Regions from separate parts of the Denitratisoma sp. agr-D3 genome, predicted to be linked through region 3. Evidence: predicted binding sites of a transcription regulator. Region 3 holds the regulator's gene; each other region holds the start of a gene.
The links. The regulator sigma-54, encoded in region 3, starts transcription at its own class of promoters, with help from an activator protein. The targets are predictions, from matches to a motif close to TGGCACNNTTCCTGCT.
Positions count from the first base shown of each region.

Region 1: the regulator sigma-54 is predicted to act here: its motif matches at 1,900-1,915, upstream of nifH (nitrogenase iron protein).
Region 2: the regulator sigma-54 is predicted to act here: its motif matches at 1,926-1,941, upstream of ACYQ2U_RS10685 (circularly permuted type 2 ATP-grasp protein).

Region 1 covers NZ_BAAGIA010000003.1:495,118-499,216, forward strand. Annotated here, with positions in the region: gene ACYQ2U_RS10890 (putative bifunctional diguanylate cyclase/phosphodiesterase) at 1-446, shown strand, start outside; gene ACYQ2U_RS10895 (hypothetical protein) at 597-854, shown strand; gene ACYQ2U_RS10900 (NAD(+)--dinitrogen-reductase ADP-D-ribosyltransferase) at 974-1,756, opposite strand; gene nifH (nitrogenase iron protein) at 1,982-2,863, shown strand; gene nifD (nitrogenase molybdenum-iron protein alpha chain) at 2,973-4,099, shown strand, end outside.
Region 2 covers NZ_BAAGIA010000003.1:451,469-455,567, forward strand. Annotated here, with positions in the region: gene ACYQ2U_RS10680 (alpha-E domain-containing protein) at 1-481, opposite strand, end outside; gene ACYQ2U_RS10685 (circularly permuted type 2 ATP-grasp protein) at 483-1,895, opposite strand; gene ACYQ2U_RS10690 (acetyl-CoA C-acyltransferase family protein) at 2,101-3,282, opposite strand; gene ACYQ2U_RS10695 (CobD/CbiB family protein) at 3,310-4,099, opposite strand, start outside.
Region 3 covers NZ_BAAGIA010000001.1:239,103-243,201, forward strand. Annotated here, with positions in the region: gene hprK (HPr(Ser) kinase/phosphatase) at 1-899, opposite strand, end outside; gene ptsN (PTS IIA-like nitrogen regulatory protein PtsN) at 884-1,342, opposite strand; gene hpf (ribosome hibernation-promoting factor, HPF/YfiA family) at 1,440-1,769, opposite strand; gene ACYQ2U_RS01115 (RNA polymerase factor sigma-54) at 1,787-3,244, opposite strand; gene lptB (LPS export ABC transporter ATP-binding protein) at 3,272-4,033, opposite strand; gene recX (recombination regulator RecX) at 4,027-4,099, opposite strand, start outside.

The DNA.
Region 1 (4,099 bases), on a different contig from region 3:
TGGCGGACGTCCTGGCGGCAACCGGCTTGCCGTCCCGCTACCTGGAACTGGAAGTGACCGAAAGCATCATCATGGGCGATACGGCGGAAGTGGCCGCCACCCTCGATGCCTTGCGGGCCATGGGCCTACAGATCTCCATCGACGACTTCGGCACCGGTTATTCATCCCTCGCCTACCTGAGCCGCATGGCGGTGACCAAGCTGAAGATCGACCAATCCTTCATCCGCGGCATCCCCGACCAGGAGGATGCCAAGGCCATCACCCGCACCATCATCACCCTGGCCCGCAACCTGAAACTGACGGTCATCGCCGAGGGGGTAGAAACAGAATCCCAGGCGGACTTCCTGCGTGGCGAGGGCTGCGACGAAATGCAGGGCTACCTGTTCAGCCGCCCCCTGCCCGCCGAGGAAATCGAGGGCCTGCTGGGCGGCAACGGCGCCCGCTGACGCTCCCTGCGCTTGGTTGCACTGCAACTTGCCTTTGCCGGCGGCCATCGCAACAATGACGATGCACTACGCTCTTCCCACAGAAGGAAGCCTGCGACCCCGGGTCGCCTAAGACTTTCATGTGCCAACCATCGACAGGAGGCAATACCCATGAAGTGGATCTACATTCTTTGGCCCTCGTTCATCAGCGCCATCGCCGGCGAAGTGGTGTTCTTCGCCTTCATCGATCCCCAAGAGCTTTATCTGCTCGGCGAGCCGGTGCATTGGAGCAAGACCGCCGGTTACTCCATCGGCTTCCTGATGTTCTGGGCCCTGACGGCGCTGACCTCGTCCCTTTGCTATTTCTTCCACAAACCCCTGGCCGACGCGGAGCAAAAACACATCGCCGATGCGGCGACGGCGGTCTGACGGTTGGGCGGCGCTAGCGCCGCCCTTTTCGCCCTGGCCCCTGCCGATTTATCGCCCCAGGAACGGCATTGCCCCCAGGAAAAGGCCGACTGTCGCAAACACGACAAAGCCATTCGTCCTTAAAAATCAATGATCTGAACGCGGTAAACGCCGCCAATGACGAGGTGTTCATCCTCGCCGCCCAAAATCTCGGGCAGCAGCCGGCAATGGAAGAAGACCTTGGGCGTGGGTACCCGGGCCTCCAGGATGGCGTCACCGAACTCCCCGGCCCGCTCCCGTGAGCGGCTGAAGGAGGTGAGATTGTTGAACAACACCAGCTCTCCCCCTGCTTCCCGCCCCAGGACCTCGTGCTCCGCCAGTCGGTTCACGCCTCGGTAAAGGGTCAGGTGGCCGCGTCCATCCAGGCCATCACGGCGGAACTCGTATTGGCACCAGGCGTAGAGCACGTCCAACTGCGCTTCCAGGGCATTGGTGCCATACAAGGCCCGCGACCGCATTTCCTCGTAGCGACGCCAGGGTTCGCCGTCGTAGTCCCGCAGGGGCTGGCCGTGGAAGCGCGGCACCAGGCCAAAGCGGGACTCCACCCAGGCCTTCAGGGCCGCCCCCTCCAGACCGTCCGCATCGAAGCTCCAGCCCCGTAACACCCTGAGCCAATTAGCCTTGCCGCGGCTACCGCTGGCGGGATCGAAGCCCGCCGCCTCCAATTGGTCTAGGCAGAAATGGGCCGCCATGTAGTCCCGGAACAAGCGTCCCCGCTCGGCCAAGTCGGCCACCCCATCCAAATGACGGAACAAGCCCCGGTGCAACTCCACCACGCCATCGAGCTGAAGGGGAACCGGGTGCTGCTGATAGGTCAGGCCGCCCAGGATGACCGCCGGCAAATTGCAGCGGTTGACGGGCAAACGGGCCCGCGCGGGCAGCCATGCCCCCTTGTCGGAGGCCCTACAAGGGGGCAGGTCATTGTCGGATGAAGAGCCCGAGTCCGGCGCTGGGGAATTATATAAATTCACTTATTTATCAGAGCATTATGCAATCAAAAAGGCACTGGCATAGCTCTTGCGGAAATGGGGATGGGAGCACGGGATTCCCCCAACGCCCGAAGAGACTCAACACAAGGAGATTGCATCATGGCAAAACTTCGTCAAGCCGCCATCTATGGCAAGGGTGGTATCGGAAAGTCTACCACCACGCAAAACCTCGTCGCCGCCCTGGCTGAAATGGGCAAGAAGGTGATGATCGTCGGTTGCGACCCCAAGGCCGACTCCACCCGCCTGATCCTGCACAGCAAGGCTCAGAACTCCGTGATGGAACTGGCTGCCGAAGCCGGCTCCGTGGAAGATCTGGAACTCGAAGACGTGCTGTCCGTCGGTTTTGGCGGCGTCAAGTGCGTTGAATCCGGTGGCCCCGAGCCTGGCGTCGGTTGCGCCGGCCGTGGCGTGATCACCGCCATCAACTTCCTGGAAGAAGAAGGCGCCTACGACGAAGACCTCGACTTCGTCTTCTACGACGTGCTGGGTGACGTGGTGTGTGGCGGTTTCGCCATGCCCATCCGCGAAAACAAGGCCCAGGAAATCTACATCGTCTGCTCCGGCGAAATGATGGCCATGTACGCCGCCAACAACATTTCCAAGGGCATCGTGAAGTACGCCAACTCCGGTGGCGTGCGTCTGGCCGGCCTGATCTGCAACAGCCGTAACACCGACCGCGAAGACGAACTGATCATCGCCCTGGCCCAGCGCCTCGGCACCCAGATGATCCACTTCGTTCCCCGCGACAACGTGGTGCAGCACGCTGAAATCCGTCGTATGACCGTGATCGAATACGATCCCAAGGCCAAGCAAGCCGACGAATACCGCGCCCTGGCCAAGAAGGTTGTGGAGAACACCAAGTTCGTGATCCCCACCCCCGTCACCATGGACGAGCTGGAAGAGCTGCTGATGGAATTCGGCATCATGGAACAGGAAGACGAGTCCATCGTCGGCAAGACCGCCGCCGAAGCCGCTGCCTAAGTAGTCGCCGTACCGATTCCCCGGTTCGGCGACCTGTCGAGCCGGGGGTCCTGAAGTCCTTTGAGTCATCGTGCGCAGATTGGCGCCGAATCTGACAAGGAGATGCAAGATGTCCACGCTTACCCGTGAAGAAACCGAAGCCCTCATCCAGGAGGTGCTCGAGGTTTACCCCGAAAAGGCCAAGAAGGATCGTGCCAAGCACCTGGCCGCCAATGATGTGACCCTGGAGCAATCCAAGAAGTGCATCACCTCCAACCGTAAGTCCCTGCCCGGCGTGATGACCATCCGCGGCTGTGCCTACGCCGGTTCCAAGGGCGTGGTGTGGGGTCCCGTCAAGGACATGATCCACATCTCCCACGGTCCCGTCGGTTGCGGCCAGTACTCCCGCGCCGGCCGTCGTAACTACTACGTCGGCGTCACCGGCATCAACACTTTCGGCACCATGAATTTCACCTCCGACTTCCAGGAAAAGGACATCGTGTTCGGCGGCGACAAGAAGCTCGCCAAGCTGATCCAGGAAGTTGAACAGCTGTTCCCCCTGCACAAGGGTATTTCCGTGCAATCCGAGTGCCCCATCGGCCTGATCGGCGACGACATCGAAGCCGTGTCCAAGAAGGGTGCCAAGGAAATCAACAAGCCCATCGTTCCCGTCCGTTGCGAAGGCTTCCGTGGCGTGTCCCAGTCCCTGGGCCACCACATCGCCAACGACGCCGTGCGTGACTGGGTGCTGGGCAACCGCGACGGTCAGCCCTTCGAGTCCACCCCTTACGACGTCACCATTATCGGTGACTACAACATCGGCGGCGACGCCTGGGCCTCCCGCATCCTGCTGGAAGAAATGGGCCTGCGCGTGATCGCCCAGTGGTCCGGCGACGGCACCCTGGCCGAAATGGAGAACACTCCCAAGGCCAAGCTGAACCTGCTGCACTGCTACCGCTCGATGAACTACATCAGCCGGCACATGGAAGAGAAGTACGGCATTCCCTACATGGAATACAACTTCTTCGGTCCCACCAAGATCGCCGAGGCCCTGCGCAACATCGCCAACTTCTTCGACGACAAGATCAAGGAAGGTGCCGAGCGCGTCATCGCCAAGTACCAGCCCATGATGCAAGCCGTCATCGACAAGTACAAGCCCCGCCTGCAAGGCAAGAAGGTCATGCTGTACGTGGGCGGCCTGCGTCCCCGTCACGTGATCGGCGCCTATGAAGACCTGGGCATGGAAGTGGTCGGCAC
Region 2 (4,099 bases), on a different contig from region 3:
AGCGGTAGGCGTCGTCCCGCAGCATGGTGCCGTAGGTGATGCCGCGGAACAGATGGGACCGCTCCTTCACCCAGTCGAAGTAGTCGGCGATGCCGTCGGTGGCGATGCCTTTTTCGCGCACCTTCTTCACTTCGATCCAGGTGGAGTTGAGGGCTTCCCACATTTCCGAAGTGACGGTGCCGCGCACGGTGCGGGCGTTGTCCCGGGCCGATTGCAGGCTGTTGTAAATGCTGGAGGGGTTGTCCTCGTCCAGCACCATGAAGCGGATCACGTTGTCGGCGTTGATCTCGTCGTAGCGCTCGGTGAAGGCAACGTGGAGGCCGCTGATGTTGAGCATGGCGCTCCACTCCTGGGCCGGTTCCAGGGTGCCGTGCTTGAGCAGGGACATGCGGTAAGTGACGTCCAGCATGCGCGCGGTGTTCTCGGCCCGCTCCATGCTGCGGGCCATCCAGTAGAGGTGGTCGGCGGTGCTCGATAGCATGTCAGTTCTCCAAAACCCAGGTGTCCTTGGTGCCGCCCCCTTGGGACGAATTCACCACGAGGGAGCCTTCCTTGAGGGCGACCCGGGTCAGGCCGCCGGGCACCAGGGTGACTTCCCGTCCGGAGAGGACGAAGGGGCGCAGGTCGATGTGACGCGGCGCAACGCCGCTCTCGACGAAGGTCGGGCAGGTGGACAGGGACAGGGTGGGCTGGGCGATGTAGTTGCCGGGATTGGCGATGATCTTCTCGCGGAACAGGCGGATTTCCTCCTTGCTCGAGGTGGGCCCCACCAGCATGCCGTAGCCGCCGGAACCGTGCACCTCCTTCACCACCAGCTCCGGCAAGTGGTCGAGCACGTACTTGAGGTCGTCGGACTTGGACAACTCCCAGGTGGGCACGTTGGAGAGGATGGGCTCTTCGCCGCAATAGAAGCGGATCATCTCCGGCACGTGGATGTACATCGCCTTGTCGTCGGCGATGCCGGTGCCCACGGCGTTGGCCAGGGTCACCTGGCCCTTGCGGTAGGCGTTGAACAGGCCCGGCACGCCGAGCACGGAATCCTTGCGGAAGGACAGGGGATCGAGGAAATCGTCGTCGATGCGGCGATAGATCACGTCCACCCGCTTGCGGCCCTGGGTGGTGCGCATGAAGACGCCGTCCTCGGCGACGAACAGATCGCTGCCCTCCACCAGTTCCACGCCCATCTGCTGGGCCAGGAAGGCGTGTTCGAAATAGGCGCTGTTGAACTGGCCGGGGGTCAGCACCACCACCGTGGGCTCGGCGATGTGGTCCGGCGCCACGGCCCGCAGGTTTTCCAGCAACAGGTCGGGGTAGTGTTCCACCGGCGCGATGGATTGCCGGGCGAACAACTCCGGGAAGAGCCGCATCATCATCTTGCGGTCCTCCAGCATGTAGGAAACGCCGGAAGGGGTGCGCAGGTTGTCCTCCAGCACGTAGTACTCCCCGGCCCCGGCCCGCACCAGGTCGATGCCGGCGATGTGGGCGTACACCTGGCAGGGCAGGTCAACGCCCACCATTTCCTTGCGGAACAACTCGTTGTCCAGCACCTGCTCCTTGGGAATGCGGCCGGCCTTGAGAATTTCCTGATCGTGGTAGATGTCGTGGAGGAAGGCGTTGAGGGCCTTGACCCGCTGCTTGAGCCCCGCTTCCATGATGCGCCACTCCTCGGCGGGAATGATGCGCGGCACGATGTCGAAGGGGATCAGCCGCTCCTTGCCCGCATCCTCGCCATAGACGGCGAAGGTGATGCCGACCCGGTGAAAGGCCAGGTCGGCTTCTTCACGTTTGCGGGCGATGATCTCGGGGGGGGTGGATTCCAGCCACTGGGCGTAGCTTTGGTAGTGGGAACGCAGGGTGTCCGCGTTTAGATACATCTCATCGTACGCTTTGCTCATAAAAGTGCCTCCGAACCGTATCTGGGCTTTCGCACGAAGCATGCCACCCGGTTTTCGGCGCCGAACCGCTGTTTACGCACCACGCGACGGCGAAAGCCGCACCATTGCCATGCCCGACGCCCCAGCGCGGTGCAGGGTAGACCCCAAAAGCAAACAGGCCCGGCACCTTTACGGGGCCGGGCCTGCGCAGGGAATGAAACGTCGCTCAGATGCGTTCGAAGATCGTGGCGATCCCCTGGCCTCCGCCGATGCACATGGTCACCAGGGCGTACTTGCCGCCGACCCGCTCCAACTCATACAGGGCCTTGGTGGCAATGAAGGCGCCGGAACAGCCGACCGGGTGGCCCAGGGCGATGGCGCCGCCGTTGACGTTGGTCTTGGCGGGATCGAGGCCCAGCACCTTGGACACGGTCAGCGCCTGGGCGGCGAAGGCTTCGTTGGACTCGATGACGTCCATCTGGTCCAGGCTCAGGCCGGCCTTTTTCAGTGCCAGCTTGGTGGCCGGGATGGGGCCCTCGCCCATGACGTCGTTGGGCACGCCGGCCACGGCGTAGGACACCAGCCGTGCCAGGGGCTTCTGCCCGGCCTTGGCAGCCACGTCGGCGGCCGCCAAAACGAAGAAAGCAGCGCCGTCATTGATGCCGGAGGCATTGCCGGCGGTGACGGTGCCATCCTTCTTGAAGGCGGGCTTCATCTTGGCCAGGGATTCCAGGGTGGTGCCGGGCTTGACGTGCTCGTCGGTGTCGAACACCACCTCGCCCTTGCGGGTCTGTTTGACGATGGGGACGATCTGGGACTTGAAGCGGCCGGCCTCAATGGCGGCGGCGGCGCGACGCTGGGATTCGACGGCGAATTCATCCTGCATTTCCCGGGTCAGGCCATGCTTGGCGGCCAGGTTCTCGGCGGTGATGCCCATGTGGCCGACACCGAAGGGGTCGGTCAGCACGGCCACCATGCCGTCGATGGCCTTGGTGTCGCCCATGCGGGCACCGTTGCGCAGGGCCGGCAGCAGATAGGCGGCCTTGGACATGACTTCCACGCCGCCACCGACGCCGTAGTCGGCATCGCCCAGCATGATGTTCTGGGCGGTGGTGACGATGGCCTGCAAACCGGAGGAACACAGGCGGTTCAGTTGCATGGCCACGGAATCCATGGGCAACCCTGCCTGGATGGAGGCCACGCGGGACACGTAGGGATAGCGGGAATCCGTCGGCATGGTGGTGCCCACGGTCACGTAGTTGATCAGTTGGGGATCGACGCCGGAGCGAACCACGGCCTCCTTCATCACGGTGCCGCCCAGTTCCGCAGGTTCAATATCCGCCAGGGAACCGCCAAAAGTACCGATGGCGGAACGGACCGCGCTCAAAACGACGACTTCTCTTGCCATTACTGCCTCCCACTATTAGAAGAATTGTTACCCAACCCAACTGGCCACCCAGAACAGCGCCAGGACCAGCAGTCCTAGCACCAGGGTACGCCAAACCAGGCCGATGGTGCTCTGCATGTGATCCACGTCCGCCGGGTCGCCTAGACCCAGCTCCGGACGGTCCTCCACATCCAGATCATCGTGGAGCGGCAAACCAAGACTTATGCCCATGGCACCCGCCCCACTGGATAACAATACACCTGAAGTAATGTCAGGCCAATGACTCGCCTGGCCGCGCCAGCAATAAACCGCGTCCTCGAAGTCGCCGACCACGGCAAAACCGGTAGCGGTCAAGCGGATCGGCAGCCAGTCGATGAGGAAGAAGGCGCGCCGGGAAAACTCGCCAAAGCGGCTCCGTTCCTGGCCCGGCACGGGAATGGTCTCCCGCCAATGGCCGGCATAGAAGGCCGACAAACGATAAACCATGGCCCCCGCCGGCCCCAGCAGGGCGAAACAATACAGGGGCGCAAAAACATGACGATGGGAAGCCACCAGGGCCTGTTCGATGGCGACCCGGGCCATTTCCGAGGCATTCAGGCGGTCGCAGTTACGGCCCGTCCATTGCGCCAACAGGCTCCGCGCCTGCTCCAACTCCCCGGCCCGCAGGGAGGCCTGGAGGTCGGTGAAGAAATGGCTGAACTGACGGAAGCCCATGGTCACGTAGAGCACGCACAGCCCCAGCAGCGCCGCCAGCAGGGGATGGGCCCAGAGCAGGAAGAGGTAGAGGCCCTGCACCAGCAGGGACGGCACGGCCACCCCCAGGCACCAGGCCACGATG
Region 3 (4,099 bases):
AGGAATTCCTGCATGCAGTCGATGCCGCGCAGCTTGAGGATGGTCGAACGCACGGCGGTTTCCACCAGCACCGCCAGGTTGCGGCCGGCGGCGACGGGGATGGTGACCTTGCGCACCGGCACGCCGAGCACCGTTTCCGTCTGGGCATCCAGCGGCAGCCGCGCCGCCTGGGGCACGCCGGGCTGGGGCTTTTGCAGGTAGCAGATCAGGCGCAGGCGCATCTTGCGCCGGCAGGCGGTTTCGCCGAACACGGTGCGGATGTTGAGCAAACCCAGGCCGCGCACTTCGATGAAGTCCTGCAACAGTTCGGGGCAGCGGCCTTCCAGCACATCGGGAGGGATGCGCGAGACTTCCACCACGTCGTCGGCCACCAGGCCGTGGCCCCGGGTCAGCAGTTCCAGGGCCAGCTCGCTCTTGCCCACGCCGGAGTCGCCGGTGAGCAGAACGCCCAGGCCCAGCACGTCCATGAACACGCCGTGCAGGGCGATGGTTTCGGCGAAGACCCGGGACAGGTGCAGGCGCAGCACGTCGATCACCACGGCGGCGGACTGGGGCGACACCAGCAGCGGAGTGTTGGTGGCTTCACATTCCTGGCGCAGCACGTCGGGCACGCCGCAGTTGTCGGCGACGATGACGGCGGGGCAGGGGGCCTGCATGATTTCGTGGATCTGGTGGCGCAGCTTGTCTTCCGGCTGCTTGGCCGCCCAGACCAGTTCGGGGATGCCGAACACCTGGATGCGCTCCGGGTGGATCAGGTTCAAGTGGCCGACGATGTCCGCCGGGGAAATGTCGTCCCGGGGCGTGGCGATGCTGCGGCCGATGTCGCCGCAGATGTGGCTCAGGGTGAGGAATTCGCCCTGGGCCGCGTAGAGGTCGGCGACCGTCAGCTTGCGTGCCATTGCTGGAACAGGCCGTGCAGGGCCGCGTTGTCGGGGGCGGAGAGCAGGCCTTCGCGGAAGGCCTTGTCGGAAAACATCTGGGCCAGTTCGGACAGCAGTTGCAAATGCTTTTCCGTGGCCGCCTCGGGTACCAGGAGGACGAACATCAGGTTCACCGGCTGGCCGTCGGGAGCCTCGTAGGGTACCGGCGCCGCCAGGCGCAGGAAGGCGCCGCGGGCTTCCTTGAGGCCCTTGATGCGACCGTGGGGAATGGCGATGCCCTGGCCGAGGCCGGTGGAGCCGAGTTTTTCCCGGTCGAACAGGGCGTCGTAAACCGTGGCGCGGGCGATGCCGTGGTTGTTCTCGAACAGCAGGCCGGCCTGTTCGAATGCCCTTTTTTTGCTGCTGGCTTCCAGGTCCGCCACGACATTGTCGAGGGGCAGGATTTTGGCGATCTGATTCATGGGTGGATGGACAACCCCTGAAGAACCCCGCCGTGGCGGGACGGATCGGGAATGCCGGCGATCCGGGGGGACTTCGGCATTCCCGGGCAGGGCCGGCTTATTCGGCGGGATTGGCGGCGCCGGTGGCGCGCTTGTCGTGGTTGTGGTCGGTGACCTTTTCCTTGTGCTTGACCACTTGCCGGTCCAGCTTGTCCACCATCGCGTCGATGGAGGCGTAGAGGTTCTCGCCCACGGCGTCGGCGTGGATGTCCTTGCCCTTCACGTGCAGGGTGATTTCAGCCTTCTGCTTGGTCTTGTCCACGGAGAGAATGACGTGGGTGCTGGTGACGTGGTCGAAGTGGCGGATGACCTTTTCCACTTTGCCGCTAACGTATTCACGGATCGCGGGGGTGACTTCCACATGATGACCGGTGATGTTGAGATTCATGATGCCTCCTTCTCTCTTTAGATAGTCTTTCTGAGGTTGACCGGCGGTATGTTCAAGGACTCGCGGTACTTGGCGACGGTCCGCCGCGCCACCACGATACCCTGTTCACCGAGGATTTCTGCAATTCGCGCATCGGAAAGGGGTTTTTGCCCGTCCTCGGCCCCGACCAGCTGCTTGATCAGGGCGCGGATGGCGGTGCTCGATGCGGCGCCGCCGGTGTCGGTGGACACGTGACTGCCGAAAAAGTATTTGAGTTCGTACACGCCCCGGGGGCTGGCAAGGTACTTTTGCGTGGTGACCCGGGAGATGGTGGACTCGTGCAGGCCCAGGGTGTCGGCGATCTCGCGCAGGGTGAGGGGACGCATCGCCACCTCGCCGTGGTCGAAGAAGGCCCGCTGCCGGTCCACGATGGCCTGGCTGACCCGGAGGATGGTGTCGAAGCGTTGCTGCACGTTCTTGATCAGCCACTTGGCTTCCTGCAACTGGCCGGACAGGCCGGAGGAGGCGCTGCCCCGGTTCTGCCGCAGCAGCTCGGCGTAGAGCCGGTTGATGCGCAGGCGCGGCATGGCGTCGGAGTTCAGGTTGGCGGTCCAGCGTCCCCGGTATTTGCGCACCATCACGTCGGGGGTGACGTAGCGGGTGTCCAGGGCCGCGTACTGGGCGCCGGGACGGGGGTTGAGGCCCTTGATCATGTTCTGGGCGTCGCGCAGGGCGTCGTCGTTGCAACCCAGGGCCTTCTTGATGCGGGCGAAGTCGCGGGCCGCCAGTTGCTCCAGGTGGCCGGCGACGATGGCCGTGGCCAGTTCATGCACCGGCGTCTTGGGCATCACGGCCAATTGCAGCAGCAGGCATTCGCGCGGGCTGCGGGCGCCGACGCCGGTGGGGTCGAAATTCTGCACGTGACGCAGGGCGATCTGGAGTTCCTCCAGCAGCTCCTCCGGGTCATCCCCCAGTTCCTCCGGCAATACGTCCACCAGCTCTTCCAAGGGTTGGGCCAGGTAGCCGTCGTCGTCCAGGGCTTCGATCAGGAAGGCCACCAGGGCGCGGTCCCGGGGCGGCAGTTGGGTCATGGCCAGCTGGGTCAGCAGGTGGTCGCCGAGGCTGGTGGCGGCCGCCTGGATTTCACCGGCATCGGTGTCGTTGTCGTCGTTGGGGTCGCGGTTGCTGTTGCCGCTGCCCGGGGTGCCGAAGTCGTTGCCCCAGCTCAGTTCATCGTTGTTGTCGCTGGCCGGGGTGGTTTCGCTCTCGGCCGGCGTGGTGACGGTTTGCGGGGTTTGCAAGGCGTCGCCACCGGGGGTGTAGCTGCTCATGTCGCTGGCGGGCTCATCCCGTTCCAACAGGGGATTGTCCTGGAGGAACTGCTCGATTTCCTGGTTGAGCTCCAAGGTGGATAGTTGCAGCAGCTTGATGGACTGCTGCAACTGGGGCGTGAGCGCCAGGTGTTGGGAAACTCTGAGCTGAAGCGATTGTTTCATCGTTGTGCTGCCGCCGGGCCCTGGGCCCTACATGCGGAAATTTTCTCCGAGATAGACACGGCGTACGTTTTCATTATGAATGATTTCCTCCGGCGTGCCCGAAGTCAGCACCTCGCCCTCGTTGATGATGGTGGCGCGGTCGCAGATGCCCAGGGTTTCCCGCACGTTGTGGTCGGTGATCAGCACGCCGATGTTGCGCGCCTTGAGGAAGCCGATGATCTTTTGAATATCCAGCACGGCGATGGGGTCAACGCCGGCAAAGGGTTCGTCCAGCAGGATGAAGCGGGGACTGGTGGCCAGGGCCCGGGCGATTTCCACCCGGCGCCGTTCGCCACCGGAAAGGGCGATGGCCGGACTGTCCTTGATGTGGGAGATGTGCAGTTCTTGCAGCAGTTCGTCCAGGTGGCCCTCGATCTGCTGGGGCGTGAGATTTTGCAATTCGAGCACGGCGCGGATGTTCTCGGCCACGGTGAGGCGGCGGAACACCGAGTTCTCCTGGGGCAGGTAGGACAGGCCCAGGTGGGCGCGGCGGTGGATCGGCATGTGGGTCAGCCGGTCGCGGGCGCCCGGGCTTTCCAGGCCAATCTCGCCGCCGTCGGCGGAAACCAGGCCGACGATCATGTAGAAACAGGTGGTCTTGCCGGCGCCGTTGGGGCCCAGCAGGCCCACCACTTCGCCGCTGCCCACGTCGAAGGACACGTCCTTGACCACGGTGCGGGACTTGTATTTCTTGCGCAGGTTGCTGGCGGAAAGCCGGACCGGCGGCAGGGTGGAGGTGTCGCTCAACATGCGTCCAGTTCCTTCAACACGCGGCGGATGACGTCCGTGGCAAAGCCCCGGGACTGGAGGAAGCGG